3 regions of the Bacillus sp. ISL-39 genome follow, and region 3 is predicted to be linked to each of the others. Evidence: predicted binding sites of a transcription regulator. Region 3 holds the regulator's gene; each other region holds the start of a gene.
What was found. The regulator LexA, encoded in region 3, represses DNA repair genes until DNA is damaged. The targets are predictions, from matches to a motif close to CGAACATATGTTCG.

Region 1 (11,135 bases), on a different contig from region 3:
GCTGAAGCTTGACCAGGTCGAGACATTCATCGGCCAGTATCACATCCTTCAAGGTATCTCATTTGTAGTGCCGAAAGGGGAGGTTACCGTACTGCTGGGAAGGAATGGCGCCGGAAAAACCACGACACTGCGAACAATCATGGGATTGAACCCGGCAGCTAAAGGATCGGTTCAATTTAAAGGAGAAGAAATCAAGAGCCTGCCAACTTTTACGATTGCAAATAAGGGAATTGGATATGTGCCTGAAGACCAGGGGATTTTTGCCGGCCTTACCGTCGAAGAGAATATCAAAGTGGCGGTAAAAAAAGAAAATGATGAAACCCGGCAGCGGCTGGATTGGATTCTTGAGCTATTTCCTGATTTGAAAAAATTCTGGAAGAAACCAGGCGGCCTATTGAGCGGCGGCCAAAAGCAAATGCTTTCTATCGCAAGGGCATATGTCAATGACAATGAACTGCTCTTGATCGATGAACCGAGCAAAGGCCTTGCACCGATCGTCGTCGAAAAGGTAATGGAATCCATCCAGCAAATGAAGGATAAAACAACGATCATACTTGTTGAACAAAACTTCATGATGGCCAGCACGATTGGCGATAGATTTTACATTATCGATGATGGCAGGACGGTTTCAAACGGCTCGATGAACCTCCTCCGTGAGGACGAAGAAATGAGACGGAAGTACCTGGGCATTGCATAGGAAAGGAGGAAGCAAGAGTGGATGTTTTGATTAACTTAAGCCTTAACGGTCTAGCCACGGGAATGCTGATTTTCCTTCTGGCAGCCGGCCTTACTTTGATTTTCGGCCTGATGGATGTACTTAATTTCGCCCATGGCGGCTTGTTTGCCTGGGGAGCATACAGCGGCATTTGGATTTATAGCTCGACTGGAAGCTTTTTTGCCGGGATCATCGGGGCCATCCTTACAGGCATGATTCTCGGAATTGTAACCGAGCGCTGGATCATCAAGCCTGTTTATGGCAACCATGTGCAGCAAATATTGATTACGCTTGGTTTGATGCTTGTCTTATCAGAGATGTTAAAAGTGGTGTGGGGACCTAATCAGATTTCAGCAGCAACCCCTGATTACCTTTCAGGCAGCTGGGAGTTTGGCGGGATTATCATCATCAAATACCGTGTATTCATCATTGCTGTAGGATTTGCGGTATTTCTTGCTGTACAATACTTGCTTAAAAAGACAAAGATCGGTCTGGTTGTCCGCGCGGGGGTTATGAATAAGGAAATGGTCCAATCACTCGGAGTAAACATCCAGAGAGTATTCATGTTCGTATTCATGATCGGTGCCGGAATGGCTGCTCTTGGCGGGATGCTTCTAGGGCCATATTCTGGGGTGATTTATGCGGATATGGGCATGGAGTTTGCGATCCTGGCATTCATCGTTGTGGTCATTGGCGGAATGGGCAGCTTTACAGGCTCGGTAATGGCCGCAATTCTGGTTGGATTGTCAGGTTCATTCATGGCCTATTATGTGCCAGATCTGGCGCTGGCAGCTAACATGCTTCTGATGGCAGTCGTATTAATCTTCAGGCCGCAGGGCTTATTCGGGGCAAAGGGGTGAGAAAAAGATGACAAGAATGTTGTCAAATCGCATGAACATCTTATATTTGCTTGTCGCCGGGTTCCTGGCAGTACTTCCGTTTGTCTACGATTCTAGAAGCATGCTGATCCTTCTCTCCCAGGTGTTCATTTTTGCCGTGCTGGCGATGAGCTATGACATCCTGCTCGGATACACCGGCATCGTCTCGTTCGGTCATGCGATGTTCTTCGGAATCGGGGCCTATACAGTTGGTGTCTTCATGAAAAGGTTTGAACCTGAAACAAGCTACTTTATGCTCGCTGTCCTGGTCACGATTTTGCTGACTGCTGTGGTCAGTTATTTCGTCGGGCTGCTGACACTGCGGCTGAAAAGCCATTTTTACGCGATGCTGACGATGGCGTTCGCCGGATTATTTTTAGTGCTCGCTGAAAAATGGCGGACTGTAACATATGGGAATGATGGCTTCACGTTCAGGGTACCAGATTTCCTTAAGGACCGAACGGACTTTTACCTGATTTGCCTTGGTTCAATGGTCATTGTCTTCATTTTATTAAAAAGATTCACCAACTCACCGCTTGGAAGAGTCCTTCAGGCGATCAGGGAAAATGAGCAGCGGACAGAATCGCTAGGATACAGTGTTCTGCAATATAAAATCATTGCCAGTGTCGTATCAGGAGTCATCGCTGGTATTGCCGGGATTTTATACGCTGTTTCCTTAAGGTTCGTAAACACCAGTGTTTTTACGATGGACATTACACTCGATGCCTTGCTGATGACGATCATTGGCGGAGTCGGGACGCTGGTCGGGGCAATCATCGGCGCGGGAATCATCGAGTTTTCCCATCACTGGCTTACAGAGCTTGCGAAGGTTCACTGGATATTCGAAAGATGGATCATCTTTTTCGGCATTATTTATATCCTTGCTGTCATGTTTTTCCCTCAGGGGATTGTCGGTTCCTTGCAGAAACTGAAATTCAGAAAGAAAAAGAAAACTGCGGTTCCAGTAGAATCAGAGACTATAAGCCAGGGAGATTCTTGATGGAAACAAAGCAAGTCACTTCATTCGTACTCCGCTTTCAGCTCACGGACATCGAAATGGACAGCGGCAGAAAATACTGGAGGGTCAAGGTAACCCATGTCCAAGAAGAAAAAGAAGCCATGTTTGATTCCCTGGAGTCGGCAATGACATTTATTAAGGAAATTGTTGGTGAATCATAGACCGGTTTTTAAAGGGGGATGAAGATGCAAATCGGCATTGTCAGTACGGGAATTTACCTTCCTGAAAATTATGTGACAGGGGCGGAAATTGCCCGGTTGGCAGGAATTCCTGTACAAGTTGTTGAAGAAAAAATGGGAATCAGGAAAAAGCCGGTGCCAGGCCCGGAAGATCATACGTGTGAGATGGGAATCAAGGCTGCGAAAAGGGCATTGGAAAAAGCCGACCTGGATCCGCTGGACATCGACCTTGTTATCTATATTGGCGAGGAATACAAAGAATATCCATTATGGACAGCAGGGATCAAGCTGCAGGAGGAAGTCGGTGCAAGGAATGCCTGGGCCTTCGATACCGCGTTAAGATGCGGAACGACTGTGATGGCCCTGAAACTGGCGAAAGGGATGATGCTCTCTGATCCGGGAATCAATACCGTTCTCCTCGCGGGAGGCTATCGCAATGGTGATTTCATAGATTACCAGAATCCAAGGACGCGGTTCATGTATAATCTCGGGGCCGGCGGCGGTGCGATTATATTACAAAAGGGGCATGGGAAGAACGTACTGCTGGAAACAGAAATGATCACGGATGGGTCTTTTTCCGAAGATGTCGTCGTCGTTGCCGGCGGAACAAAAAATCCGATTTCTGCGGAGGCTCTTGAGCAAGGACTGTACCAGCTCGATGTTCTTGATCCGAAGGGAATGAAGGAGCGGCTCGAGCAAAAATCGATGGCCAACTTTTTAAAAGTCATCCGGCGGTCCGTGGGGAAAAGCGGTTTTTTCGAAAAGGACATCGCCTACATCGGGATGCTTCACATGAAGCGGTCGGCGCATGATTTTGTATTGAGGGAGCTGGGCCTAACGGAAGAAAACTCCATCTACCTCGAAGACTATGGGCACATCGGACAGATTGATCAAATCCTGTCGCTCGAACTGGCAGATAAGGCAGGGAAATTGAAGGATGGGGATGTTGTCGTTCTCGTCAGTGCCGGAATCGGCTATGCCTGGGGGGCAACAACTATTGTTTGGGGAAAGGGTGTGCTGTAATGGAAAAAACGGCAGTAGAGTTGAAGAAGGTTAATTTGCGCAATGGGGAAACAATCGCGTATAGGGAAAGGGATGGAGGAATGAAAAATGTTTTGTTAATCCATGGGAACATGACATCATCCAAACACTGGGACTTGTTGATTGACGCAATGGACCCTGAATATAAAATTTTCGCGCTTGACCTTCGCGGATTCGGTGGGTCCAGCTATTACAAGCCCATCATGTCGATCAAAGACTTTTCTGATGATGTAAAAATGTTTGTCGATGAAATTGGGTTGAAGGATTTTGCTCTTGTCGGATGGTCGACGGGAGGGGCGGTAGGAATGCAGTTCGCAGCCGATTACCCGGGTTATTGTAAAAAGCTTGTACTGCTCGCCTCAGCATCGACGAGAGGATATCCGTTCTTCGGGACGAGTGAAGAAGGCCTGCCGGATGTTAACAACCGGCTGGTTACTTATGATGATGTTAAGGCGGATGCTGGTAAAACAATTCCCGTCCAGACAGCCTATGACCAGCAAAATAAAGGATTTTTAAAAGCAATGTGGAATATGTTGATTTATACTGATCGTCAGCCAGAAGAACGGCATTATGACGAATATGTTGATGATATGCTGACACAGCGCAATCTCGCTGAAGTCTACCATTCTCTTAATACTTTTAATATCAGTGCTTTAAATAATGGGCTGAAGGATGGAACAGACCAGGTAAAGGATATCCAGATTCCTGTGCTTGTGCTCCGAGGTGACCGGGATCTAGTTGTCACTAAAGGGATGGCAGATGAAATTATCGAGGATTTTGCAGGCCGTGCAAGGATTGCGGAACTGCAGGATTGCGGCCACTCGCCATTAGTGGATGACCTGGATCAGCTGCTGAAGCATATTGAAGGATTTTTAGCAGAGTAGGAAGGTGTTATTATGAGATTGAAAGATAAAGTAGCGATTATTACTGGGGCAGCGAACGGGATCGGTCTTGCTGCAGCAAGGACTTTTGCCCGTGAAGGCTCAAGGGTTGCCATGGCGGACTTTGATGAAGCAACAGGAAAGAAGCGTGAAGCTGAGCTGTCTGCTGAGGGCTATGACGTCGCTTTTTTTCAGGTGAACGTCGCTGACAGGTCCAGTGTCGACTCGCTGGTCCAAAATGTTCTAGGCCATTTTGGCAAAATTGATATTTTAATAAATAATGCAGGAATCACCAGGGATGGGATGCTGCACAAGCTCGCTGCAGAGGACTTCCAGAAAGTCGTTGATGTCAACCTGACCGGCGTGTTCAATTGTGCCCAGGCGGTTGTCCCGGCAATGGTGCAGCAAGGATCGGGCAGAATCATCAATACATCTTCCGTTTCCGGCATATACGGCAATGTGGGACAGACAAACTACGCAGCTACAAAAGCCGGAGTCGTCGGGATGACGAAAACATGGGCAAAAGAACTCGGCCGCAAAGGAATCAATGTCAATGCAGTCGCTCCCGGATTCATTGAAACGGGTATGACCGCAGCAGTGCCGGACAAAGTGATTGAACAAATGAAGATGCTCGTCCCGCTTGGCAGGCTCGGTTTGCCAGAGGATATCGCCCACGCCTACTTGTTCCTCGCCTCAGACGAGTCCAAATATGTAAACGGCACCACCCTCCATGTCGATGGCGGGATCATGATGTAAGATGAAAAGCGTAAGCGCCTCGTTCAGCCCCGACAAGCGCTGGAGGGCTGACCGGTGAAGTCGTTCTTTGACTTCATTGGGCGGACCGAAGCGACTCGAGGGGCTAGGCGCTGTAGCTGGATTACGATGATGAAAAGCGCACTTGCTGCGCTTTTTTATTTTGGGATGGCGTGGTAAAAGGAGAGTAAATATTTCAACCGTAAATAAAACTGCTCCAACCGTAAATAAATCTCTTTCAACCGTAAATAAAACTGCTCCAACCGTAAATAAATCTCTTTCAACCGTAAATAAAACTGCTCCAACCGTAAATAAATCTCTTCCAACCGTAAATAAAACCGCTCCAACCGGGAATAGATGTTACAACCGTTAAAAAAACCATTCCAACCGTCTATAAATACGACCCAACCGTTTAAAAAACTTCGCTAACCGTTGAAAAAATTCATCCAACCGTTAAAATAAATCCTCAAACCGAGAAAAATCCTCCCCACTGGTATTAAAACCGATCCAACTGGAGTTTAAATCTCCTCTAACAGTATTAAAACTAACTGTTGCCACTGCGATCGGCCAAAAGGTACCCAAAAATGCATTGCTTAATCCACCCTTCAGTCCGCCGATAACCACTTTAAGGTTAACTCCCCACCAAAAGTGGTAAATGGTATTAAAAAAGGATGAGGTGCTGAACATGGAAGAAACAAAGCAAAAATACTACTTTAATATAGAAAGCGGCGAGGTGCTGGACACGCCGGCTGAGCCGGAGGGCCATTTATTTACATTGATTGCGACAGGTGAAGAAATCAGCGATCTGCGGGAATACCTGGAGATAAACTATAAAGCAGACTGGGCAACATACGGAAATTCCCATCTGCATCCTTTCAAGGACCCGGATCGTGAACATGCGGAATATGACTTTGCGATGAAGGAAATTTATGCGATGGTCTACAAACTGGGTGATGCCGAAGCAAGGAACCATGTAAAAAGCATGGGGATATTTACAGAAGATGAGTTGAGGGGAATATAAACGTTTGACACCATGGCTGATGCTGTGGTGTCTTTTTTCATATGTAACTATCCTGTAACTCCCATCGCCTAAAATGAATCCATCAAGACGAGAGAAGGAGAGATTGCGGTGAGGTGGGAGCTCGACTGGCTTGAATCTAGAGCGGGATTGACACCGGATGCAGCTGCGATTGCCGATGCAGGGACAGATCAGGAATGGTCTTTCAGGGAAGTCAATGATCGGGCTAAAGCAATCGCGGTGTGGCTGGGTGAAAAGGGTGTCCAAAAAGGCGACAGGGTTGCGCTGCTTGCGCCAAACGGAATCAGTTACTTTGATTTGCTGTTTGCCTGCGGAAAGATCGGTGCCATTTTTGTGCCGCTGAACTGGAGGCTATCCCTCGATGAGCTGGCATATATCATAAAAGACTGTGAGCCCAGGCTGCTGGGGTTTCATTCCAATTTTACAAAGGTAGTGACAATGATTTGGGGGCAGGAGGATCGTTGCATCCAAATCAATGGTTCACGATACGCTCAGCTGTTTGACGTAAAAGTTAGCCAAGATGCTGAAAAGGCCACAGTGGAGGAAGAAGATCCTCTGGCGATGATTTATACAGGCGGAACCACTGGGAAGCCCAAAGGAGCGGTTTTGTCACATCGGGCCATCGTCTGGAACAGCCTTTCCACAATCGCCAGCTGGAATCTGACGAACGAAGATACGACGGTAACGTATTTGCCTTTATTCCATACAGGCGGTTTGAACGCTCTTTCAATCCCTATCCTGATGGCAGGAGGTAAAGTCGTACTGGCAAACGAATTTACCCCCGAGAAGGCAATCGAAAATTTAATCAGGTATAAATCGAGTATTGTGCTTTTGGTGCCGACAATGCACCATATGCTCGTAAAATCGCAACAATTCCTTGAAACGGAATTACCGGATATTAAGTTATTTTTATCTGGGGGTGCACCGTGCCCGCTCGAAATCTATGAAGCTTACAAACAAAAGGGCCTCAGCTTCAAGGAGGGCTATGGACTGACAGAGGCTGGCCCAAATAATTTTTACATAGATCCTTCAGAGGCAGATGTAAAAAGGGGCTCGGTAGGTAAGCCAATGCTATTTCATAGTATCAGGATTCTGGATGAAGACGGACAAGAGGTTGGAGCAGGTGAGGTCGGTGAACTTGCCATCAAGGGGAACCATGCATTTTCTTACTACTGGAAAAAAGAAAAAGCGACGAATGACACCTTAAAGGACGGCTGGCTCTACACTGGCGACCTGGCGAAGAGAGATAGGGATGGATATTACTATATTGTCGGCAGGAAAAAAGAGATGATCATCACGGGTGGTGAAAATGTGTATCCTCTTGAGATTGAGCACTGGCTCTGTTCCCATCCTTCGATTCGCGAGGCTGCCGTGGTCGGAATGCCGGATGAAAAATGGGGAGAGGTCGTGACTGCATTCATTGTTCTGGAAGAGGGGGCCGTTTTGAGTGAGCAGGAAGCCAAAATGCATTGCAGGCAGAAGCTCGGCGGCTATAAAATACCGAAAGTAATTCGTATCATAGGCCAGATGCCGAAGACGCATGTAGGCAAAATAGATAAAAAACGGTTGAAGGAAATGGCAGGTAAAAATCAGAAAACAATCAGCTGAAAATTTGATTTAGGAATATATCGGGATTTAAGGAATATGCAGCGATGATTCAGGAATATATCAAGATTTTAAGGAATAAGTGGTCATGATTCAGGAATATATCAAGATTTTAAGGAATAAAGCCGAAGGTCAGGACAAAGTTTACCCCCCGGATTTCCAAAATGCAATCTAAAACATGAAAAAAGGCATTTCAGCCAGCGTTTGCTGACTGGAATGCCTTTTTTAATAGAAATAGAAATATATATTTTTCTCTTTGAGAATTGTCCAGCTCCAGCGCCTAGCCCCTCGAGACGCTTCGGTCCTGCCAATGAAGTCAAAGAACGACTTCACTGTCAGGCCCTCCAGCGCTTGTTGGGGCTGATCAAGGCGCTTGCGCTTTTCAAAATCAATATGCAAAACACAATATTAACAGAGAAGAGGGAAGATAAGAGAATCATGACCCCGCTGAATGGCAGCAGTGCTGCGACCGGCGGGGCGAGACTGGCTCCGGTCAGCAGGATAAAAGAATAGAGCGATAATGCTTTGGCGCGCTGGCTGCTGCCATAAAAGCCGATTAAAGTAATGACGGTGGGAATGACGAGTGAAATCGATGAAACAAAAAATATAGAAAAGATAACCAGAGCACCGGTGGTATGAAAGAAAAGCAGCAGGAATGCGCTTGATGACCCGATGGCCAAACCAAACATCAGAGTCTGCAGCTCTCCCCAGCGCTCCATCAATCTGCCTGTAAAAAGGGAGAGGGAAGCACCGATCAATCCAACCAGCCGGATCATCAGCAGGTCTGAGGCAGGGCCGTCAAAAAAACGTCCAATAGCATCATAGAAGGCGATAATTGCGAACAGCAGCGAGAACGTAATCATATAGCATTTCATCAGGCGAGGCTCTTTTAGCAATTGCAAAAAGATTTTCCATAAAGGCTTGCTTTCTGTCGCAGGAGGTGGTGATTCTTTCAGCAGGAAAAAAGCAGCGGCAAATAGAATGAAATAAAGTGCTGAGAAGAAAAAGAAGACGCTATTCCAGGAAAAAACATCCGCCAGAAAGGCGCTGGCAACCTGCCCAAAGATCCCTGCGATTAAAAATCCTGTATTGATCAGCACAACCAGGATCGTCCTCTGCCGAAAATTGAATACATCATAGGAGTAGGCGAAAGCAACTGAAGCGAAAGTAGCAAGGGTGACTCCCTGCAGAGAACGGGCGATCCACAAACTGAGGGATCCGACTGAGAATCCCACTGCCAGTGTCGTCAATGCAGAGGCCAGTAGCCCGAATACAAGGATTTTCCTTCTCCCTGTGAAATCGGAAACCGGTCCGAATGACAGCAGCCCGCACGCATAAAAGAAAGTAAACAGACCACCTGCGAGGACTACGTGGGATTCGGCAATTAAAAGGTCATCCGCAAGAACCGAATAAATAGGAATCAATGTATAGATATTGCTTGCGACCATAATGGCGCAGAGTGTCAGAAGGATGGAAGCCTTCTGAAAAAAGGACATGGATTTCATGTATATCACCTGCCATCAACAACATATGCAGACACCGAATGTTTTGCAGGTTGTTTTGGGAAAAATTAACGGGCTTCTTGCTTTCAAATTGGCATGCAAAAAAGGTATAATGAATGATATATAGAACAGTCGTTTGGTATGGAAAGGCGCATGGAAATAAAGCGCCTTTTTCAGTTTTTATCATCAATAAAAGAGATAGATATTTTAAGAGAGAAAGGGGTAGTAAGATGTCTGTACGTTTAGTACTGGGGCGGTCGGGGAGCGGGAAGACCGAGATGATCATTAAGGAAATCAAGGACAGGCTCATCTCGGACCCGCAGGGGGAACCGATTGTTTATCTTGTCCCTGAACAAATGTCATTCCTTTCCGAATACAGATTGTCCACTGACCCTGAACTTGGCGGCATGATCAGGACGCAGGTTTTCAGCTTTCCGCGCCTGGCATGGAGAATCCTGCAGGAAACAGGGGGATACACTCGCCAGCATTTGGACAGCGTCGGGATCAGCATGATGATCCGCAAAATTATTGAGGACAAAAAGGACGAGCTGAAAATCTTCCAAAAGGCAGCGGATAAGAATGGGTTTGTCCAGCAGATGGAACAAATGCTGATCGAGTTCAAACGCTATGCAATCAATCCGGATGAGCTCGCCGGAAAAATGGAGGAAAGCTCAGCAGGCAATAAAGCGCTGAAGGATAAAATCCATGATCTTGAGCTGGTATACCGACAATTTGAAGACGAATTATTCGGCAAATATATAGATTCAGAGGATTACTTTAAACTGCTGGCCGAGAAAATCCCGGCCTCGCAATATTTGAAAAATGCAGAAGTATACATTGATGGTTTTTACAGTTTCACGCCCCTTGAATTGATGATCATTGACCAGCTGATGAACACTTGTAAAAGAGTGACCATCGCGCTGCCAGTCGACAAGGGATTCAAAGATGGTCAGCCTGACGAACTGCATTTATTCAGGATAACAGGAGAAACCTGTTCAACTCTGTATGACATGATAAAAGCAAAAGGCTACGAGCTTGAAGAAGAGATTGTGCTGACGGAACAGAGGCGCTGGCATGATGAATCCTTAAAGCATCTAGAAAGAGAGTTCGATTCCAGGCCTGCCGTCAGATACAACGGGGGGGCCGCAATCCATATTGCCCAGGCAGCCAACAGAAGGGCGGAACTTGAAGGGGTAGCCCGAAAGATCCTAGGTCTGGCAAGGGATAATGGTTACCGTTACCGCGATATTGCCGTACTGATGAGAGGCAGCGAATACCGTGAAGTGCTTGAAACGATATTTGACGATTATGGACTGCCTTACTTTATCGACCAGAAGCGGAATATGCTCCATCACCCATTGATTGAGCTAGTCCGTTCCAGCCTTGAAACAGTTTTGGGGAGCTGGCGCTATGAGCCGATTTTCCGGGCTGTAAAAACGGACCTGCTGTTCCCTGATGGCGTGAATCTGAACAAGATGCGCGAACAGATGGATGTACTGGAGAATTATGTTCTTGCATATGGCA
Region 2 (11,135 bases), on a different contig from region 3:
TTCTTTTCTTGTGTTGGTGCCTATCAGATCTCATTTAAAAAACCCTTCCGATTTATAGATATTCTTCTTTATTAAGTCCCTTTTGTTAACTTGTTGCTTACTCAGTGTTTTGATTCATGACCGTTTTGGTTTGATTAGAAACACTGATTAGGCAGCAACAGCCGGACGAAATATATTTTATTACTATTTTCCTTCTTTACCTATAACATTAAACTTCTCTGGAGAATTTTTCAAAAATTAACCCGCGGCAGGAATAGTTGCCGCGGGTAAATGTTCGATTCTATTGATTTTACAGATAGCTGTTAAACCAATCAACAATAGCTGCTAGCCTGCTCAGGCGCAGATTAGGCTTTCCGCTTCTGGAAAGCTCATGGTTAGATTCAGGGAAGCGGATGAACTTCGTTGCCTTCCCTTGTCTTTTCAAGGCGATGAAAAGCTGCTCTGCCTGTTCAATTGGACAGCGATAGTCCTTTTCACTGTGAAGAATCAATAATGGTGTATTGATTTTATCCACATAGGCGATAGGTGAATGCTTCCACAATGTTTCCAAATCGCTGAGATCAGCTTGAATCTGCCACTCTGTAAAATAGTATCCGATGTCACTGACGCCATAAAAGCTGATCCAGTTTGAAATCGAACGCTGAGTGACGGCTGCCTTGAATCTGTCCGTATGTCCGACAATCCAGTTTGTCATGAACCCGCCATAACTCCCGCCTGTCACTCCCAATCGATCTTTGTCAATGAAATCGTAATTTTTCAGCGCATAATCAACAGCATCCATCACATCCTGGTAGTCTCCGCCGCCATAATCCCCGCGCACAGCATTGACGAATTGCTGCCCGTAGCCATGGCTGCCGCGTGGATTGATATAGAGGATTCCGTAGCCTTCAGCCGCCAGGACCTGGAATTCATTGAAGTATGAGTTCGCATACATAGCGTGCGGTCCCCCGTGGACTTCAAGAATCAGCGGATATTTCTTTCCTTCTTCATACCCAGCCGGCCTCATGATCCAGCCGTGCAGCGTGGTGCCATCACTGGCTTCGAAAGTAATTTGCTCTGGTTTCGATAAAGTGACCTCCTGCAGGACCTTTTCATTTACGGACGTAAGCTTTGTCATCTCACCAGTGGTTACTTCAAGCTGGAACAATTCTCCCGGCAGCACCGGATTGCTGATGGCTGCAATGATTCTCTGGTTTCTGCGGTCAAGAGTGTACCCATAAACATGCTGCTGGTCAAGAAGTGCCGGATACACTTCGCCATCAAGGTTCGCAAAATACAAAACAGTGTTTCCCTGGTCGCTAGCAAGGAAATAAAAGCTCTTGCCATCTTCGCCCCAGATCACCCCCGGGCTGTGCGCTCCCTGGTGGAAGTCTGCGGCAACAGCGTCCCCCACAAGGATATCCATGTTTTCTGTGACGCATTGGATGTTACCAGTCTCGAGATCCTGAACCCACAGCTGGGTTAGTGTTGCATTTTCAAACGCTCTTTCATGCCCCGTATAGCCAAGATATTTTCCATCAGGAGAAAAGGAAGCATTCCCGAAGTAGCCCTTGCCATTTGTCAGTTTCGTTTTATTACCTGTCTCAATGTCCATCAGCCATAAATCACTTTTGAAAGAGAAATCGCGTTCAGGTGACTCATCTGCCGACAATACAAGGCTTTTGCCATCAGGAGACCAGCATTGCAGATGATAGTCCACTTCACCCTTTGCCACAAGCTCCGCCTTGCCATCTGCAAGATTGACGATGACTGTCTGCTTGTATTTTCCGTCCCAGAAACCAGCTGCATCTGATTTGTATTTCATTTCCTCAGCTACGAACGGTTCCAGCTTCTTGTCATCCTTCTTTTCTTCTGCTTTTTCAAGCAAATCCTCGTCAGGCTTCAGGGATACGGAACAGGCGATTCGATCGCCATCCGGAGACCAGACTGGTCCATTGGCACCATTCCTGAAATCTGTTGCCTGCTTCGCCTCCCCGCCTGCAGAATCCAGAACGAATATCTGATTCTTGCCGCTGCGGTTAGATACAAAAGCCAGCTTCGTTCCATCCGGTGACCACCTCGGGGAATGGTTGCGATATTCACCGTAAGTCCATTGCATCGGCTCTCCGCCTTCTTCAATATCAATTATGTATAAATTAGAGGCATAATCATTTTTACTCTCCAGCATCTCTGTCTGTACAAACACACACTTCTTTCCCTCAGGTGAAAACTGAGGATCAGTAACGGACTTTAATTCAAATAAATCCTCTACTTTAATAAATCTCTTTTCCATCTCGGCAGCCATCCTTCCAAAGTTAAATTATTCTCTTTATTATTTCGATAACAGAAATAAATCTCCTGCTTTATTTTCGAAAAAAGGTCCTTAAGTGTCTCACTTCCCCAACTCTGCAAGTTTCCTTTTGTTTTGGAGAAGATGATAGTGATGGGTAAATTTTTTTTACCCTCTTGAAATCCTCTTCAAAATCCAGTACGATAATTACGAACAAATGTTCTAATCCATACAGAAGGGACAGTGTAAAATGACAAGGATTCCTGAGAAAGACCGTGATATTATGGAGCAGGCTATCTATTTGCCGATGGTATTGGTCGTGCTCAACCGGGATCTTTCTGTCGTTGAAAATAGTCCATTCAAATTAAAGAAGCCTTATTTGGAACTAATTGAAGAAACAATGAAAGCAGTCCAGAAAGAACTCTTCGTCGTAAAAAGCTACCTCAAAAAGAATAACCTTAAGGTTGAAGAAGTAAAGCGGGATGACGCCTTCACCATGTTCCTCTTCATCTACAAAGGCTACGAAGAACAGCATAACTATTTCAATCCCCGAATACGCAACAAAGTCCAGGAGCTGATGGTCCACTACCTTTTCAAGCGATTTAAACCAGAACAAAAAGCGCAAGCGCCTCGTTCAGCCCCGACAAGCGGTGGAGGGCCTGACAGTGAAGTCGTTCTTTGACTTCATTGCCAGGACCGAAATAGAAAAGTATAGCCGACTGTCCAGAAACGGAGAAACTGGAGACTCCGACCCTGCCGGCGGAGTTGAAGTTTCGGATTTTCTAGGCGGCGACACTAGACAATTCGAAAAGCGGAGGCGACTGCCCAACTCCGACAAGCGCTGGAAGGCCTGACAGTGAAGTCGTTCTTTGACTTCATTTACAGGACCGAAGCGACTCGAGGAGTTAGGAGCCGCAGCTAGACATGCGTCTCGAGCTGCTCAAAGCTAACGCTTATCGCAAGATACCCGAGGAAGTTCATTTAGGGATGAAAACTGGCTAGGCGCTTGAGCTGGATTAAGAAAACTAAACCTTATCCACTACAAAAATACTTAGATTACAATTGAAAAAGAATCCGGCAGAAAAAAACCGGATTCTTTTATTCAGTCTTTATATACCTCACTGACGAGGCTGGCATGAGGATATCCTTGCGATTCACTAAACTTTGGCCCATGAAGAAGATATAGCGCTTTACGTTCGGTTTCTTTCATTCGCTGCATGAATTTGGTGCGCAGCAGGGATGTCCGCAGCAGCTGGTTTTCAAATGAATGATGGGATACCGGGAGAATCATGGATTTCTTATTCCTGAAGGTAACCTGTGTACTGTGGGCATCCACCTTCTTATGGAATAAAACATGCTCATGTGAAACCCATATGCAATCCGGTTTTGTAGGTGAGCTTGTAGGCATGAAATAAATGGAGCTTATAGGGTCGATGATGATGGGGGTTTTGTGGGTGATCCCGGTAAGCTGTTTCGTTCCCTCTTTTCTGCCATCGTAACTGCTTCCAAAATATTTGCAGCTTTTCTTAACAATATCTATTGGTCTGAACGGGGATAAATACTCCTCCTCCAGCTCGATCACCCTGGAGTAAATCCTGCTGCCGTATTCTTCAGGAATAATTATCATGGTAAAAGGATTTATTTCGTACTCTTCTACTAAGTTCTTTATATTACCTGTCATTCCTTCACCTCCTAAAATACCTTATACCCTATTTTACCATAAGTGTTTAAATTTTCTTTATGTATAGAAAAAGTTTTATTTTTAGCCACAATTGGGGTCCTGATATAAATTTTCTAAAAATTATAAAAATTTAGTTGATTATCTATTACATAATCCATATAATATAAAAAAGGTCTAAGAGGTGAGGTCAGTGAAAGAAAAATCGTATTCTGAAACCATGAAGGCAAGTGTGATGAAACGCATTAAAGCCAAGGAATCTTTTGTTCTGGACCTGTATGTTGACATGCTTATTTCCGAAATTCAGCTGAACACCAGAAAAGAAAAATTGATGTCGAAAATTGATAAAGCAATCGATGAAAGAGACAAAATCATGTTTTTAACATTGACGGAAGAATTGAAGGATCTCAACAAACAATTCGGCACTTAGATGAGTGATATCCCCTATATAGGGGATATTTTATTATTTCGGAATAAGGCTGATTGCTTTGTTGAATTTTAATCAGGCTGAGCCCACCAAAAAAGAAAGCCCTCTTTATTCGAGGGCTTTCTTGGTTAATTTTCATCTTCCTGCTCATTCCTCTTTTCCACTTCATAATCCTCGAGTCGGGAAATCCGTTCCAGCATTGTCGGATGTCCGTAACGGAAGATTTTCACCAGCCATGGAGGATTTACCTGGCTGAGCCCCGCCTTCGTCAGTTCCTGGAAGGCAGAAATCGCTGCATCTGTGTTGTCCGTCATTTCGATCGCATACCGGTCAGCTCTTGTTTCCTGATAACGGGAGACAAGATTGGAAACCGGGCTTGCGGCAAACATGATCATCGAGAGGAACATCAGAAACAGCGGAAATGATCTCAAGTCCCCGGGATGCTCTAGCTTGAATTCCTTTCCCCAACGCTTGATCGCCCAGTTCATCAGTCTTGAAACAAAGTACAGGCCGAACAATGAGAGTACCAGGTATCCGGCAATCCCGATATATAAATGCTTCTCCACATAATGAGCCATTTCATGTGCCATGATGAACAAAATTTGGTCATCGTTCAGCCTGTTTAATGTCGTATCCCAGAGAACAATCCTTGAATTAGATCCAATTCCTGTCACATACGCATTCAGTGCATTTGTCTTTTCAGCCATATCCACTTCGAATACATGATCAGCTGGAATATTAGCCTGCTCCGCAATATCAAGGATTTTTGTCTCCAGCTCTTTATTTTTCAGCGGGGAAAAATCATTGTACAGCGGGTCGATCACAACAGGCTGCAGGAACATGATGAACAAGGTGAACGGAACGGAAAGCATCCATGCAAACAGCCACCAGTACCTTTTAAACTTGTTCATCAGCCAGTACAGGACAATCACAATCACAAACATCATCGCATAATTGACCCAGAAATCGATAAGTTCATCCTTCATCCAGGAGGCGAATGTTTGCGTCGATATATTATAGGTCTTAGACAGCGTATAACTGATATAACTTAAAGGGAAGGTCGCGATATAAGCAAAGAACGAAAGCCATATTAAATAGATCGCTGTCTGGCCATACCTATTCTTCGCCGTCTCTTCTCCCCATTTCTTGAAAGCTTTAGAAAGCCCCAGCAGGAGAATCAAAAAGTAAAACAGCCACTCGAAGGGTGTGGACAGAAAGAACAATAAATTCCTGATTTTTGAGTATTCCTCACTCAGCATTAATTCTCGTCCATTCAAGAATGTTGCCGGGTCAGCCCTCGAACCTTCGAACTCAAATGGTAGATTCGTATCTGCAAAGTAAAATAAATACCAGTACACTGCGAAACCATAGAGCACATAGGCGACCACACCGTAAAAACCCATCTTTCTCGCCATAGCTTCTCCCCCTTTACGTACAACCATATCTATAACTATTTTAATCCTTTGTCCTAAAAATAGAACAAGTTATTGTGGGCAGGGGAAATGCTCATCATGTCTACTTGAACTGGAATATATGATTCAGGTGTTTTAGGGTCGTATTTAATGTGACGATAATTTGAGAGATAACTGCTTTATGTGAACATTACTTTACTTTATGTGACGATGATCTCTGTGGCGACTCCTTTATCCGCACATTAAGTCTTTTTATGTGACGATACTCTCGGGAGCGACTCCTTTATCCGCACATTAAGTCTTTTTATGTGACGATGATCTCGGGAACAACTCCTTTATCCGCACATTAAGTCTTTTTATGTGACGATACTCTCGGGAGCAACTCCTTTATCCGCACATTAAGTCTTTTTATGTGACGATAATCTCGGGGACGACTCCTTTATCCGCACATTAAGTCTTTTTATGTGACGATACTCTCGGGGGCGACTCCTTTATCCGCACATTAAGCTATTATGTGTGGAAAATGTCTCCTTTTAACAGCAAAAAGGTACCAGGAAAACTCCTGATACCTTTTTCTTTATGCAAGCTTCTTTAATTCTTTAGAAAGCTATCGTCAATCAATGTTTTGAAATCTGGTTTGTCTTTCAGGAACTTCAATGCGTAGGATGAATCCGAGAAGTCCTGGATTGCCTGTGCATCGACTTCATGGGTGAAGCCGATTCTTTCCCATGCCAGCTCGACAACATCTTGTTCAAGCTCCTGTCCTGTTGTTTCTTTAATGTCTTTAATGGTGATTTCCTGTGCTTCTGCTGGGTTTTCATTGATGAATTTCACAGCATCTTTATGAGCATCAATAATTTTTTGGACGGTTTCTGGTTTTTCCTCGATCATCTTCCCGGAAGTGACCATTACGGATGCAGGAAGTGTTTCTCCGAATGATACTTCATCCCAGCCGATAACGACTTCTGCGCCAGTTTCTTTTTCAATTACTGCTGCCCATGGTTCAGGTGCTACAGCGATATCCACCTTGCCTGACTTCAGCATTGCAGCGTACTGTGCCGGCTGGCCAGTAAGGTGCTTCATTGTTCCGCCGATCCGCTGTGACGTGATTCCCTCTGCTTCAAGGTATGTTTCGTACTGAACATCATGTGTGCAGCCTACTCCAGGGGTGATGAATGTCTTGCCTGCGAAGTCTTCAACTGAATTGATCTCGACTCCTTTTCTCGCCAATACAACCGTACCGCCAGTGGACGCACCTGCAATGATTTTAACATCAGCACCTGTTGAGTAATTGTTCATCGCCGGGCCCGGGCCAACAAGACCTGCATCAATCTCGCCCGTTTTCAGTGCAGTCATGAAAGAACCGCCTTCAGCAAATGTCTTATACTCGATTGTGGTTCCATCGCCAAGCTGCTGTTCAAAGAAGCCCTTATCTTTTGCCACCATCGCTGGAACATGGTTGATGTTCGGGAAGTAGCCGATGACGATTTTTTCCTTGCCTGCTGAGGTTGTCGATGAACCGCTTGAACCGCAACCGGCGAGTACCATCGCAGCTGTAAACAACATTGTTAACATTAAAATAGCTTTTTTCATTATTCTTTCCTCCTTATTTTATGAAGTCTGTTTTCCTAAAATTGTTGTTAAAATCCTAAGCCGATTTTAACGTGATCATACCCATTTTGTATTTCGATACCAAGTTTGCAAGCTCTTTTCTCATTGTGAAGAAATTAAGGTTATTCAGTCTTATTGTGCAGTCAATAGCAACAAAGTTTGAGAAAAGAGCCTTTATGAATCAAGTCCCCAGCGATTAAGCACTGATTTTTCGATACGCTGGAAAATTAACTGGTCTACGATTGTTCCAATGACACCAATAATGATCATGACGCCAATCACGAGACCCATATTGCCGAAATCCGAGGCGTAACGGAGCGTATATCCGAGACCCGGGCCCGTGCTTAAAAGTTCCCCTGCCATCAGAGCCCTCCAGGCAAATGCCCAGGCCAGTCTTGAGCCGGTTACCACATAAGGGATCGCTGCCGGAAAAATAACCCTTTTATATAAATTCCAGCCTGTCACTCCCATCGTTTTCGCGGCCTTTATAAATAATGGCGAAACATTTTTAATCCCAACTCTAATATTAAGTGTCATGACAAATGTTCCTCCGAGAACCACCACGAAAATAACAGCTTTCTCGTTCATTCCGAACCACATGATCGCAAGGGGGAGCCATACAATGCTAGGTACACTTTGGAACGCGAGAACGATTGTGCCCAGTGTCTCATCCGCCGTTTTGGATTTTGCGAGCAGGACTCCAAGCGCAGTCCCGATTACAAGGGAGAGACCGAGACCAATCGCAAGACGTTTGAAGCTGGCGATCAGATCATAGATCAAAGTTTTATCCTCGAAGCCTGTGACCAGTGCCTCAAGGACTTTTTCCGGAGATGGAAGGATGATGGGCATCCACCATTCAAGCTTGCTTCCTGCGTACCAGAATGCAATGATTGCTGAGAAAAATATGATTCTCTTAATGTGCGGATTCATCTGCAAGCTCCTCCCTGATGACTTTGTCGATCTCCTTCTTCAGATAACTCATAATATATTCTTCCAGTTCCACCATCTCTTTTTTATGCTCATGGCGGGGCCTTGGAATCTCTACTTTAATATCCTTAAGGATCACCCCTGGCTTCGTTCCCATCACAATGATCCGGTCTGATAGTTTAATGGATTCAGAGATGCTGTGAGTGACGAACAAGATCGTTTTCTGAGTTTCTGCCCAGATCGTCTCCAGCTGTTCATGAAGCCGCGAACGAGTTTGTTCATCCAGAGCTCCGAATGGTTCATCCATCAAAAGGATTTCCGGATTCATCGCCAGCGCCCTTGCAATCGCCACCCTCTGCTGCATCCCTCCTGATAGCTCATGAGGATAGTGAGAAAGGTATTTGCTAAGCTGTACCTTTTGTAATTGTTTCTTTGCTTCCGCTTCGGCCTGTTTCTTTGGCATTTCCTGTTTAAGCGGGAAGAGAACATTCTCCAATACATTCAGCCACGGGAACAGCGCCGCCTGCTGGAAAACCATTCCTCTGTCCTTTCCCGGTTTATCTATCTTTTTGCCAGAGACTGTAATTTCGCCGCTCGTTGCTGGAGTCAGTCCAGCTACTATAGAAAGAAGTGTCGATTTTCCGCAGCCGGATGGCCCAAGAATCGATACGAATTCCCCTTTATTTACTTCTAGATTAATATCTTTTAGAATATCAACCTGGTGATTATTTTTGTCCGCGTATTGTTTGTGTACATTGCTGATTTCAATAAACAATTAAACCACCCTATTCTAATAAAGCTTATTGTTTTAGTCGGAATTAATAAAGTTAATTATAATCTATTCATTCATCTTGTCAACATTTCATTTATTTTTGCAATCAGCCCGCCCGTTTTTATTCAGGTAATGATTTATACATAAAAAATAGACCTGCACCCAGCAGATCTAAAAGAAATAAGAATATAAAGTCAAAACGGAGATCGAACCAATTACGACCACTATGACATTTGCTCCCATAAAGGCAACGATGAAGGCGGCGGCGGCTCCGATCAGTCCGTACCAGATGTCTTCCTGAATGAACAGGATTGCCGGGAAGATCAGCGCTCCCAGTGTGGCATATGGGACATTTTTCAGGACGCCTTGCAGGAATGGAGGCAGTTCTTTTCCGCGGAACATTACAAATGGAAGCATCCTCGGTATATAGGTAACGATAGCCATACCTATGATCATGATGACAATTTCTTTACTCATGTGTTTCTGCCCTCCTGCCTTTCTTGAATGTTTCAACTGCCTCTACAAGAATCGCTGACAGCAATGTTGCCAGCACGATGGCCCAGCCTGTGGACATGAGTTCAGCCATTGTAAATATCGAATTAAACGCAGCTGCGAGTACGGCCAGGTATACAACTTTTACATTACCTTTCATCGATGGGACCAGTAAGCCCACAAACATGGCATATAATGCGACTGACATGCTTTCCTGCAGTGTCTGAGGCAATCCTGCACCGATGAGGAAGCCCAGCCCGGAGAAAACAACCCAGCTCGAGTAAGCAGTAAGGTTCAAGCCAAACATATACCGGGCATTGACAGTACCTTCTCGTGTCGCGGCGACTGAAAATGTCTCATCCGTGATCCCGAATGAATAGCCCATTCTTGCACCTACGGTATCCTCTTCTGCCTTTTCATTCAAGGACGCAGACATGAGAAAGTGGCGGATATTCACGATAAAGGTCGTCAGAATGACTTCAAAGATCCCTATCCCCTGCGCAAGGAGACTTAACGAAATATACTGTGCGGCCCCCGCGAACACCAGCATGCTCATCATGACCGTTTCACCGAGCGCAAGTCCTGTTGTCTTGGCGATCAAGCCAAAGGTAAGTGCAATCGGCATATAACCTATCGCAATACTGATGCCTGATTGAATTCCTCTTTTAAAATCTGTTGCCTGCTTAACAACCAATGTACTTTCCACTCGCTTCCCGCCTTTCTATGTAAAATATAAAATCCTTTAATCAATTAAAATATATTATACATACTTCCAGCAGCTTGGAAAAGTGTTTCTTTTATCGAAATAATTTATGCGTATTAATACCCAGGCCCGGCAGACTGCTAAATAAGCAGTTGGTCTCTCGGAAAGTGCTGTCGATATATTTAAAAATCCGCCGATTGATTGCAAAAGGTAGTCAACATCCTTATTAGCGGTCAAAAACCCAGTCTTTGCACATAAAAAAACACGGCCGCGGCCGTGTTGAGTTACTTTCCTTTAAAATCTGGCTTTCGTTTCTCGCTGAACGCTGCCAGTGCCTCGAGGCGATCTTCTGTCGGGATGGTGACTTCGTAGGCTTTGCGCTCAATTTGCAGTCCTGTCTGCAGGTCTGCGTTCATTCCCTGTTTGACGGCATACTTTGCCTGCTGCAGTGCGACAGGTCCGTTAGCCAGCATCATTTCGGCAAATTTCATACATTCATCAAGCAAGTTTTCTTTTTTTACTACGGCGGTAACGAGGCCATAATCGAGAGCTTCCTCCGCTTTCAGCCGGCGCGCTGTCAAGATCAGCTCTAATGCTTTTGCCTGGCCGATCAGCCTTGGCAGCCTCTGGGTTCCTCCTGCACCAGGAATGATCGCCAGGCTCGTCTCCGTCAATCCCATCTGCGTCTCAGCCGCGGCAACACGGAAATCACATGCCAGGGCAAGCTCCATTCCGCCGCCGAAGGCAAATCCATTGATTGCTGCGATTGTCGGCTGCGGCAACTGGTCAATCATCGTGAAGACCTCTCCAATTTTATAGATGTTCCTCTTTACGTCCTCGTCAG
Region 3 (11,135 bases):
GGATTTAAAGATGATATTACCTTATTGCTGCTGTTCTTTGTTGGCAATTTTGAAGGGAATGCCTTCATTGCTCCTACTGAGGACGGGAACATGGCTTTATGCTTCCCAATTGAGACTCAGTCAAATAGAGATTCCGAGATTCTTATTTACCATGAATTAGCGCATGTCGTACACTTTCATAAAGCTGACATCAGTACAAATTGGGAGCGGACAATTGCATCAACGATCCTCCAGGAAGGGATAGCGATACATACAAGCAGGGTTCTTGTACCGGGAAGGAATCTTGTTGAGTATACCGGAAATGACGATCAATGGTTAACATTATGCAATGAGAAAGAATTAGAGATTCTGTCAGGGGCCATTCCTTTTCTGGAGAAGAGCGATTCCGAATCTGTTTTTCGATTTACAGCAGGCGAGGGGACATGCGGATTCCAAAACGAGGCTTATTATATAGGCTGGAAGCTGGTAGAGCATCTTTTGGAAAAAGGAATGTCATTGATTGATTTAGCAGGCTTCCATGAGCCGGCTTTACCAGGATTTGTTGCAACTCACCTAAATCAATATGTAGAGAGTAAATGGTCGGATTATGTATATCAAGATATATAGATATCGTTTAAAGCCGGGCAGGGAGCAAGAATACCTCGAGATACAAAAAGAAGCAGAGCGGATTTATTCGCATTTCATACAGAAGCAGACTTTGTTTTTGCAAAGCAGCGAAGATAGGGAAGTTTGGCAGAAAATACATATCTATCAGGATAAGAAGTGCTATACTGACACTGTTTTTTTAATAGACCAACAGCCTGAAATCCAGGTTTTGTACAAACGGTTCCTTGAAGTGATCACCTCAATTGAGGAAATGTCTGAAGAAAACTATCAGCTGATTGACTTGCAGGAAAAAACTTTGAATGCGAGAAGGTCTGGAGATTAAGATGAAACATACTATTGGATTATTTATTTTAATTTTGCTCATTACAGGCTGCAGTACTAATTTTGAACCAGAGCTCACAAGGATAGACGTGCAAAAAATTAATGAAGATGGTCTGAAAGACGGTGAAGAAAGAATCATAGCCTCAAGGGAGAAACTGCAAACTTTAGAACAGGCATTTGAACGTATCAAGTGGTCACCAAAGACGGAAGCAGAAATGGCAAGGAAAGAGGATGTAATTGCCATCTTTTTCATCCAGGAAGAGAAGAATATGCCAGAAAGATTATATCATTATCGAATCTGGTTTGAAGGTGAAACGGCCACTATTATCAGCGACAAAGAAAATGAGGGTTATGGACGGTTAACAGATAAAGAACAGGTCGAGGTTCTTGAATCTGAATTTTTGCCTGAGGGGTAGGGTTTTAGAATTCTACCAGATAGATGGGGGTTCATTCAAATATTCAAACAGGCAACAATCAATTCGAAAACAGAAATAAAAAGTGAGGGAGCAGTTCTACCCTCACTTTCTTATGCTTTCAACTAACTTACAGCATGAAAGGCAGGCGGATACTCTATTTTCCCCTGTAATCCCGTTAATGAGTCTTTCTTTAGCTCAAGAGCCATAAATACTTCCTCAGGCACAGGGAAAGGGGGAAGTATTCCAAATTGGCTTGTCGGCGAAAAGCCAAAACGAGGGTAAAAATTCGGGTGCCCAAGGACAAGTACATGTTCATATCCTAAATCCTTGCATGCTTTAATCCCTTCCTTGACCAAGTCAGAACCGATTCCGCTATTTTGGTAATTTGGTTTCACTGCCATAGGTGCAAGACCTAAAGTAGCGACAGTTCCTTCGTCGGTAACAAGGTGGATGACACTGAAAAGGATATGTCCGATAATTTCACCGTCATCCTTAACCGCTACAAGGCTCAAGTTAGAGATAAAATGTTCCGACTCTCTTATAAGTTCAACCAAAGAAGCTTCATTTTCTCCATTGTTAAAAGCCAAAACATTTAATTCCCTTATACCTGTAACATCACCGGTGTTTTCTGGGCGGATGATATAATTAGCGTTTTTCATATTCCTTATACTCCTTCCATACGAGGTTGGATGTCATGGATTCTGAATTCGTAAATTCCCTATAATAACGGCTTTCATTTTCACCAGAAATAGAGTCAATTTCTTTTAATAATGGAATGAGAAATTTCAGGTCTTTGTTTATTTGCTCTTCATTCTGTTTATAGTCGCTGCCGTTCTTTATATTAATGGCCAATTCGCGGTACTGATTTCCAAGGGAATCTAGCACGTCTCCAATCATTGATATTTTACCGTTCATCATATAATATTGTCTGCTTAATATCGTTATTTCTCCAATGTGGGCCGCTATAGTGAATTCACCTTCTTTTTCTTGCACATTTTTGATCCAGATGTTTGGGTCGCCATCACTTTCCAAGAGAGAAATAGAGCCCCGTACTGTGCGTTGAAAGTCATGCCCCAATTGACTCTCAAATTCTGCGATTCTGTTGTACTGGTAAATTGTAATGAAAATAAGTAAAGCAATGACGGCAAAATTCAGGTAGATAATTCGTCTCGCTTTCATGGGAAACGCCCCTTAACACAATTTAGGATTATTTTAACAGTGAATTCCTAATAATGGAATTAGCATTTTTACCTAAATTTAATATTTCAATTTCTTTCACTAAATGACTGGTTATCTGTTATGATAAAAGCTGGCTTTTTGCCGGAATCAATATTTTTGAGGAGAACCTGAATGAAAACTAACCTTCCATTTACCATTACCAAGAATGATACGTTCTTTGATTTATTAGGAGATTATATTGGTGATGTCTTTTATGATATATTGCCTGAAAAGGGCTATGAACTACGTGATGAACAGATTTATATGGCCTTCCAGGTGGAGCAGGCCTTTAAGAATAAAGGAATTGTTTTTGCAGAAGCGGGCGTCGGTACCGGCAAGACATTCGTCTATCTTATTTATGCCATTCTATACGCAAGATATATGGGAAAGCCGGCGATTGTCTCTTGCTCGGATGAGACACTGATTGAGCAGCTCGTGAAAGAGGGCGGCGATATCGAAAAACTTGAAAAGGCGTTAGGGTTGAAGGTCGATGTCCGATTGGCAAAAGCGAGAGAACAGTATGTGTGCGTGAAGAAGCTTGACGACCTTTCAAACACGTCGAATGAAAAAGAAATTCTGGACGTCCATGACCAGCTGCCAGATTTCATCTTTGATGAAGGGGTCTCAATGAATTCATTCACTCGTTATGGAGACCGAAAGGAATATCCATGGGTCACGAATGAAAAATGGGCTTCAATGTCCTGGGATCCACTTCAGCAATGCTCAACATGCAGCTGGCGCCATCGCTGCGGCCAAACCTTGAACCGAGATTATTATCGTCATGCGGGCGATTTGATCATTTGTTCTCATGATTTTTATATGGAGCATGTGTGGACAAAAGAATCTCGTAAACGGGAAGGGCAGATGCCATTGCTTCCAGACGCAAGTACGGTGATATTTGACGAAGGCCACTTGCTTGAGTTCGCGGCGCAAAAGGGATTAACATACCGGTTCAACTCTCAAACTTTGACCACTGTCCTGACAGGATATATGCACCAGGACGTCCGGGAAGAATCTCTTTATTTAATCGAGGATATTCTGGAGCTCCATGATACATGGTTTGACCTTTTGGTTGAAAATTCCTCGGCAATAGAAGGGTCTAATCGAAAAGAAGTACCGATGCTATCAAGTATCAGGAAAACTGCCGAAACTCTGGAGAAAAAGGTTACCGATTTAATGGACCAGCTGGTTTTTGATGCCGAAATGTTCCTGATTGACGAATACCATTTAAAAATCATGGAAGAATATCTTGAGTTTTTCGCCTATGGTCTATCGATTTTCCTTAAGAACGACGAAGGGATATTCTGGCTGGAAGAGAATGAAGTACAAACATCGCTGGTCATCATGCCTCGACTCGTTGAGGATATTTTGAAAAAAGAAGTATTTTCACAAAACATCCCATTTGTATTTTCTTCTGCTACATTGTCCCAGGGAGGAGACTTCAGCTATATAGCGAAAAGCCTGGGCATCGAAAAATATTCCTCCTTTACTGTCGCATCCCCATTTGACTATGAAGAGCAAATGGAACTGGTAGCACACACTGAGGATGATGAAATAAAGAAATGGGACAATATAGGAGAAGACCTTAGATCCAGTAATGGCAGCTCGCTTGTTCTGTTCTCGTCCCCTCAAGAGATGGAACGATTCCGGGCATGGACTGAAAATCAAGAATGGAGTTTCCCTATCTTGTTTGAGGGAGACCGTGAAATCAGTGAAACCGTGAAGGGTTTCCAGAATGACATCGCAACCGTTCTATGTTCATACAGCCTGTGGGAAGGATTGGATGTACCGGGTGAGTCATTGATTCAAGTCATCATTTCGTCATTGCCATTCCCGCCTCATGACCCAGTCTTCCAGGCGAAAAGAAAGCATGCGGATAATCCAGCTGCAGAGGTCGATATACCATATATGCTGCTCCGCTTAAGACAGGGAATGGGCCGCTTGATCAGAAGCAACCAGGATAGCGGAACAGTACATGTATGGCTTACCACTAATCAAAAAGCAGCTTACCTTGTAGAATTAAAAGGTGTGCTGCCTGTTCAAAATATTCATTGGAAATAGAAAAATCCCGAAAGGACCAACCTTTCGGGATTTTCTTTTTCAAATTAGTATCTGCAGCACTTTTTGTGGCGGCGGTCACGATCGTCATCCCGATCATCCCTGGCGCCTGCTACTAAGTCCTCGATTATACAACGGCGCACAGCACGGCAGAGATCATCAAAATCAACAGTTGCCCTGACTTTGTCTCTGTCCCGGTGAGGGAAAAACAAGCCAGCTACATCATTTTCATTACGATTGTATCCCATTAGAAACTCAACTCCTTTCCATCATGAAAGATACTTACACAATATCTTATGTGGAGAGGGACAAGTTGTCAGGGTCTCTACCTATTTTTCTTATAAATGTGCTAGTTTCATACAGATCCAGTTAAAAAGTTTAGTAGATAGATAGAAAAAAGCAAGCGGGGGCCGCTTGCTTTTTTAATGCATATGGCGATATACACCGATCACTTTACCAAGAATCGACACATTTCGAAGGATAATTGGATCCATTGTAGGATTTTCCGGCTGCAGCCTGAAGTAATCCTTTTCCTTGAAGAAGCGCTTCACTGTTGCTTCATCGTCTTCAGTCATCGCTACAACAATATCTCCATTATTAGCAGTCTTTTGCTGTTTGACAATAACATAGTCGCCATCAAGGATGCCCGCTTCAATCATACTGTCACCCATGATTTCCAGCATGAAAACCTGCTCATCATGCGGAACGAGGCGATCAGGTAGAGGGAAGTATTCTTCAACATTTTCAATGGCGGTAATTGGCATACCGGCTGTTACTTTACCGACAACAGGGACATTCACCACTTTATATTTAGGGATACGGCTATCCTCTTCTATTTCGAGAATTTCAATTGCACGCGGCTTTGTAGGATCGCGTCGGATCAAGCCTTTGCTTTCAAGTCTTGCAAGGTGTCCATGGACAGTGGAGCTGGAAGCAAGTCCGACAGCCTCACCTATTTCGCGTACGGATGGCGGATACCCTTTTTTCTTGACTTCGCCTTTTATGAACTCAAATATATCTTGTTGCCGCTTCGATAACTTTGTCATATTCACGCACCTCGTATATTTTCTTGTCCTAATTATACCATGTCTTTTTCATAGATACAAACATAAGTTCGAATTTTTGAGTTGACACAAAACAAATGTTCGACTTATAATGAGAATAGTTAACCGAACATACATTCGTCAAGGGGTGCCGATAATGAAAAAACTATGGGAAAACTATTCATATGCAATAATCCTGCTTGCTGTCAGCTTAATCTTTTCATTCGTCGCAAAAGCACAGTTAAATAATGAAGATGCGTACATAACTGTTACTATAGAAGAAGGGCAATCACTATGGGAGATTGCTGAATCATTTGCCAGTGAACATAGTCTTTCTGAAAATGAATTCGTAAGCTGGGTAGTAAAAGAAAACGGGATTATAGGGGAAACAATCCTTCCGGGCGATGAGCTGGTAATCCCTGTTGAGGCTGAAAAGATTGAACCTACACAGATTGCTGATGCGGAAAGATAGAAATGGAAATAAGGTGACAACATGAAAGCAATTATTTATTGCCGCGTAAGTACAACGAAAGAAACACAGGAAACTTCGCTGGCCAGGCAGGAAGAAGAGCTGCTGCGGCTGGCAGGCAACTATGGTTTTGAAGTAGCCAGTATTATTAAGGAGCAAGCTAGTGGTTATGATCTTGAGAGAGAAGGGATCCTGGAACTGCTGGAACTGATCAAGGATAAGAAGATTGGTGCCCTGTTGATTCAGGATGAGACGAGACTTGGAAGAGGAAATGCCAAAGTCGCGATTCTTCATTGCATCCTGAAAGAAAATGTAAAGTTATATAGTGTCTCCCACAGTGGGGAACTCCAGCTATCCGAATCAGATTCGATGGTGCTCCAAATTGTCAGTATGGTGGAAGAGTACCAGAGGAAAATCCATAATATTAAGATCAAGCGTGGGATGAAACGAGCAGTGGAGCATGGATACAAACCGCAGCGCAACCTAAAAAATCAAGGTGAAAACTCCGGCCGGGAACGGAAAGAGATGCCGGTCGAGGAAATTGTCAGACTGCGGAATAACGGTCTTACCTTTGCTGAAATCACAGCAACACTAAGAGGCTTTGGATATGACGTATCCAAAGCAACGGTAAACCGAAGATATCTTGAGTACATAGAAACAGAGGATTAAGGAAGCTCTATTCTTGTAAAATCGGAAAAATTTTAGTAAGATGACATTTGACGTAATTTTTTACAAAGGAGCTTTACAATGCTATCAAGTGATAAAATTGCTAGAATCAATGAACTGGCAAGGAAAGCAAAAACATCCAAGTTGACTGAAGAAGAAGCAAAGGAACAAACAAACCTTCGCGCGGAATATCTACAGTCTTTCCGATCTTCTATGCTTAATACACTTAAAGGTGTTACCATTGTGGATCCTGAAGGCAATGATGTTACCCCTGATAAGCTCAAGGAAGAAAAAGCGAAGAACAAGCTTCATTAAATATATGAAAAAATGGAATACATACAGCATGTATTCCATTTTTATTTGTAAATCCTTTGAATAGTTAATTATCCAACACTGTAGAGCTTAAGAATCAACAATATGAATATGCAGCTTGTATGATCCTCCTTTATTTTAAGAGGGAAAGCAAATAGATTGAAGTATTTCCGGCTGCTCAAACTATTCGAAATTCTTAAATAATGCACTCTGCTGCAATTTCTTTTTCAGCCACGAAGCAGTGTATTTACATAACAACAGCCAGTTTGTGTCAAAATAGATAACAATACGGCCATTTCTGTCTCTTTCAGGCACAATTTGTTGTATAATAATTTCTCTCGCTATAATATTAAGGATGTAGCTAGTACCTATAGAAAGGATGTATTTTATGTTTAAAGAAATTGATATGCTTTCAATTGATTCCATCCGTACCTTATCAATTGATGCAATTGAAAAGGCAAACTCCGGCCACCCAGGCATGCCGATGGGGGCAGCACCGATGGCTTACACATTGTGGACACGTTATATGAACATCAACCCAAAGAACCCAGAATGGTTTAACCGCGACCGTTTTGTATTATCTGCAGGACATGGTTCAATGTTGTTATACAGCTTGCTGCATCTTGCTGGTTATGATTTAACAATGGATGATATTAAACAGTTCCGCCAGTGGGGAAGCAAGACTCCAGGACACCCTGAGTTCGGCCACACTGCCGGTGTAGACGCAACAACCGGACCGCTTGGCCAGGGGATTGCTATGGCAGTCGGTATGGCAATGGCTGAACGTCATCTTGCTGCAGTCTATAATAAAGATAACTTTAATATCGTTGATCACTATACATATAGTATTTGCGGTGACGGCGATCTAATGGAGGGAGTATCTGCTGAAGCAGCATCACTAGCAGCTCACCTGAAGCTAGGAAGAATGATCGTTCTTTATGATTCGAATGATATTTCCCTTGATGGTGATCTTGATAAGTCATTCTCCGAAAGCGTTGAAGGCCGTTTCAAGGCATACGGATGGCAATATATCCGAGTTGAAGATGGCAACAACCTTGAAGAAATTGCAAAAGCCATCGAAGAAGCCAAGACAGATGAAGACCGTCCAACAATGATTGAGGTCAAAACAGTCATTGGATATGGATCACCTAACCTTTCCGGTAAATCAGATGTTCATGGTGCTCCCCTTGGTGCTGATGAACTGAAGCTTACTAAGGAAGCATATAAGTGGACTTTTGAAGAAGACTTCCACGTGCCAAGCGAAGTATATGATCACTTCAAACAGCAAATTGCTGATAAAGGTGAACAGACAGAGCAGGCATGGAACGAACTTTTTGCAAAATATAAGAGTGAATATCCTGAGCTAGGGGCCCAGCTTGAAACAGCAATGAAGGGTGAGTTAGTAGAAGGATGGGATAAAGACATTCCAGTATACGAAGAAGGCAAGAGCCTTGCGAGCCGTGCATCTTCTGGAGAAGCACTTAACGGCATTGCGAAAAACCTTCCTTACTTGGTCGGTGGATCGGCTGACCTAGCTGGATCAAACAAAACAATGATCAAGGGAACTGGTGACTTCTTCCCAGGTTCATTCGAAGGCCGTAACATCTGGTTTGGTGTTCGTGAGTTCGCCATGGGTGCTGCAATGAACGGTATGGCTCTACACGGTGGACTTAGGATATTTGGCGGAACATTCTTTGTGTTCTCCGACTACTTGAAGCCGGCGATCCGACTTGCTGCATTAATGGGCTTGCCTGTAACATACGTCTTCACTCATGATAGTATCGCAGTAGGAGAAGATGGACCGACGCACGAACCAGTTGAGCAGCTTGCGGGACTCCGTGCAATGCCGAACCTGTCAGTGATTCGTCCTGCAGATGGCAACGAGACAGCCGCTGCGTGGAAGCTTTCAATTGAATCTACAAAGACGCCTACGGCACTTGTTTTGACACGCCAAAACCTTCCAACGATTAAAGACACTGACAAGAACGCATATGAAGGCGTATCTAAAGGTGCTTACGTCATCTCTCCAGCTGGAAAAGACACTGCTGATGCATTGCTTCTGGCTGCAGGATCAGAAGTTGGACTTGCAGTGAAGGCACAAGAGACCCTTGCTTCAGAAGGAATTGACGTAGCTGTTGTCAGCATGCCTTCATGGGACCGCTTCGAACAACAGTCCAAGGAATACAAAGAAAGTGTAATTCCTAAATCTGTCAAGAAGCGTCTTGGAATTGAGATGGGATCTTCACTTGGCTGGCACCGTTACGTGGGTGACGAAGGAGAAGTTCTTGCAATCGATACATTCGGTGCATCTGCTCCTGGTGAGAAGATCTTGGAAGAGTACGGATTCTCTGTAAACAATGTAGTCGCACGCGTAAAAGGTTTACTTGAGCAAAACTAAATAACTAGATATAAAAGAGTACGGAACCAATAATGGTTTCGTACTCTTTTTTGTTTGGAAAAAAATAATGGAAATTCATGTTAAAATAATCTGGGTTTTATTTATATTTTTTTCATCACCTTGCAACTAGAAAGCGGTTGAGTTCGCCTAAAGAATAGAAGCAAACAAGGAGGTGCTGCTTTTGGAACAGAATGAATTGATGCTGCGAATCCAAAATGGAGATGAGTCAGCATTCGCTGAATTACTGAATCCATTGGTTGAAAAGGCATATAAAACGAGCTATAGTATTGTCCGATCAAAGGAAGAGGCAGAAGAAGTCGTCCAAAACGCAATGCTAGAAGCATATCGGAATATCATGGCCGGTAAGGAAATAGTCTATTTTAATACATGGTTTTACAAGTTGGTTTCACACCGGTCCATTGATAGCGTAAGGAAGAATGCAAGAAAGAAGGAAACGGTAATTGAAATTGAAACCTTACAAGATCATCGGGGAGTAGTAGACGCGGTGATTCAGGAAGAAGTGCATCTTGAAATCAATCAAGGAATTCAGTCTCTCAAAAACGGAGATTATCGGAATGTGCTGCTCTTATACTATTATCAAGATTTTTCTATCCAGGAGGTTTCAGAAATGCTTGGCATGAAAACCTCAACAGTCAAATCACATCTTCACAGGGCCAGAAAAGCTCTAAAGACTAGGCTAATGGAAAATCAAATGATAGGGGTGAGCACATAATGAATAAGGAAGATAAGATAATCAAAAGAGAGATAGAGGAAGACATGGATACGATTGAGGTGCCCTCTTCACTTTATGTTTTTGCCAAAAATATTAAAAAGGAAGAAGCACAAAGGAAATCAGCTGGCAAAATAAGAAAAAACAAATCGTTCCATTTTGCAGCAGCAGCAGTAATTACATTAGGGGTAATGACTGGTTCTGCATTCCTTAATCCTACTGTTGCAGAAATGGCCTCTAAAATCCCTTACCTCGGACAGGTTTTTAAGACAAAACCTGTTGATACTATGCTTTGGGAAGCACTTGAGAAAGAAGGATATGAAAATTTCTCCCTAGGGATGACTCCGGGTGAAGTGACCAGTTTTGAAATCAGTATCGAGGGCTCAGAAAAAGATGCAGACCGGGAGCGGGACAAAATCACTGCTATCACAGATAAGGTTTTAAAAAGTAAAGGATACGATGAGTATAAAATTAAAGTCAGCTCCTATATTCCTCAAGTTACACCAATTACTAAGGAGGAAGAGGAATTAACTCAGCTGGGTGAAAAACTTACATCAGATTTAAAGTTAGCAGGGTATAACATAATATATGTAAATCCATTCAACAAGCAGATTGAGATCGCCATACCAAAAACAGAAACACGAGGAGAAGAAATTAAACAAGCGACCATCCAATCTGCCAGCCGTTATGGGTATGAAAAAGATGTAACCTTAGAAATTGTCGATGTAGAAAAAAACAAGCGCGAAGACATTTGGCTTGGTTATATGAGAAGTATATATGAAGGACTGGCCCTGAAAAAAGAGTATCATGTGACGGGTTATGGATATTCGTACAAAAAAAACACAATGAAAATGATCATAAAAACCAACTTGAAACCATCTGATCGAGAAGCAGAAGA

Region 1: addB (helicase-exonuclease AddAB subunit AddB) is a predicted target of LexA. The motif match lies at 9,737-9,750, and genes of this name have one in related genera.
Region 2: J7E37_RS13360 (YhjD family protein) is a predicted target of LexA. The motif match lies at 2,480-2,493, and genes of this name have one in related genera.

The regions. Positions count from the first base shown of each region.
Region 1 covers NZ_JAGGQM010000016.1:28,382-39,516, reverse strand. Annotated here, with positions in the region: gene J7E37_RS13310 (ABC transporter ATP-binding protein) at 1-697, shown strand, start outside; gene J7E37_RS13315 (ABC transporter ATP-binding protein) at 1-12, shown strand, start outside; gene J7E37_RS13305 (branched-chain amino acid ABC transporter permease) at 715-1,575, shown strand; gene J7E37_RS13300 (branched-chain amino acid ABC transporter permease) at 1,583-2,593, shown strand; gene J7E37_RS13295 (hypothetical protein) at 2,593-2,772, shown strand; gene J7E37_RS13290 (3-oxoacyl-ACP synthase) at 2,797-3,813, shown strand; gene phaZ (intracellular short-chain-length polyhydroxyalkanoate depolymerase) at 3,813-4,715, shown strand; gene fabG (3-oxoacyl-ACP reductase FabG) at 4,728-5,468, shown strand; gene J7E37_RS13275 (hydrolase) at 6,151-6,486, shown strand; gene J7E37_RS13270 (class I adenylate-forming enzyme family protein) at 6,595-8,112, shown strand; gene J7E37_RS13265 (MFS transporter) at 8,445-9,614, opposite strand; gene addB (helicase-exonuclease AddAB subunit AddB) at 9,842-11,135, shown strand, end outside.
Region 2 covers NZ_JAGGQM010000016.1:48,341-59,475, forward strand. Annotated here, with positions in the region: gene J7E37_RS13350 (LCP family protein) at 1-34, opposite strand, end outside; gene J7E37_RS13355 (S9 family peptidase) at 290-2,272, opposite strand; gene J7E37_RS13360 (YhjD family protein) at 2,520-2,951, shown strand; gene J7E37_RS13365 (competence protein ComK) at 3,372-3,950, opposite strand; gene J7E37_RS13370 (IDEAL domain-containing protein) at 4,141-4,377, shown strand; gene J7E37_RS13375 (M48 family metallopeptidase) at 4,503-5,789, opposite strand; gene J7E37_RS13380 (aliphatic sulfonate ABC transporter substrate-binding protein) at 6,378-7,379, opposite strand; gene J7E37_RS13385 (ABC transporter permease) at 7,572-8,327, opposite strand; gene J7E37_RS13390 (ABC transporter ATP-binding protein) at 8,311-9,099, opposite strand; gene J7E37_RS13395 (AzlD domain-containing protein) at 9,268-9,573, opposite strand; gene J7E37_RS13400 (AzlC family ABC transporter permease) at 9,566-10,294, opposite strand; gene J7E37_RS13405 (enoyl-CoA hydratase-related protein) at 10,576-11,135, opposite strand, start outside.
Region 3 covers NZ_JAGGQM010000002.1:290,947-302,081, reverse strand. Annotated here, with positions in the region: gene J7E37_RS03305 (DUF2268 domain-containing putative Zn-dependent protease) at 1-606, shown strand, start outside; gene J7E37_RS03300 (hypothetical protein) at 587-928, shown strand; gene J7E37_RS03295 (hypothetical protein) at 930-1,343, shown strand; gene J7E37_RS03290 (GNAT family N-acetyltransferase) at 1,466-2,002, opposite strand; gene J7E37_RS03285 (hypothetical protein) at 1,989-2,522, opposite strand; gene J7E37_RS03280 (ATP-dependent DNA helicase) at 2,694-4,622, shown strand; gene J7E37_RS03275 (hypothetical protein) at 4,667-4,867, opposite strand; gene lexA (transcriptional repressor LexA) at 5,042-5,665, opposite strand; gene yneA (cell division suppressor protein YneA) at 5,820-6,134, shown strand; gene J7E37_RS03260 (YneB family resolvase-like protein) at 6,156-6,800, shown strand; gene J7E37_RS03255 (DUF896 domain-containing protein) at 6,879-7,112, shown strand; gene tkt (transketolase) at 7,498-9,507, shown strand; gene J7E37_RS03245 (RNA polymerase sigma factor) at 9,689-10,240, shown strand; gene J7E37_RS03240 (DUF4179 domain-containing protein) at 10,240-11,135, shown strand, end outside.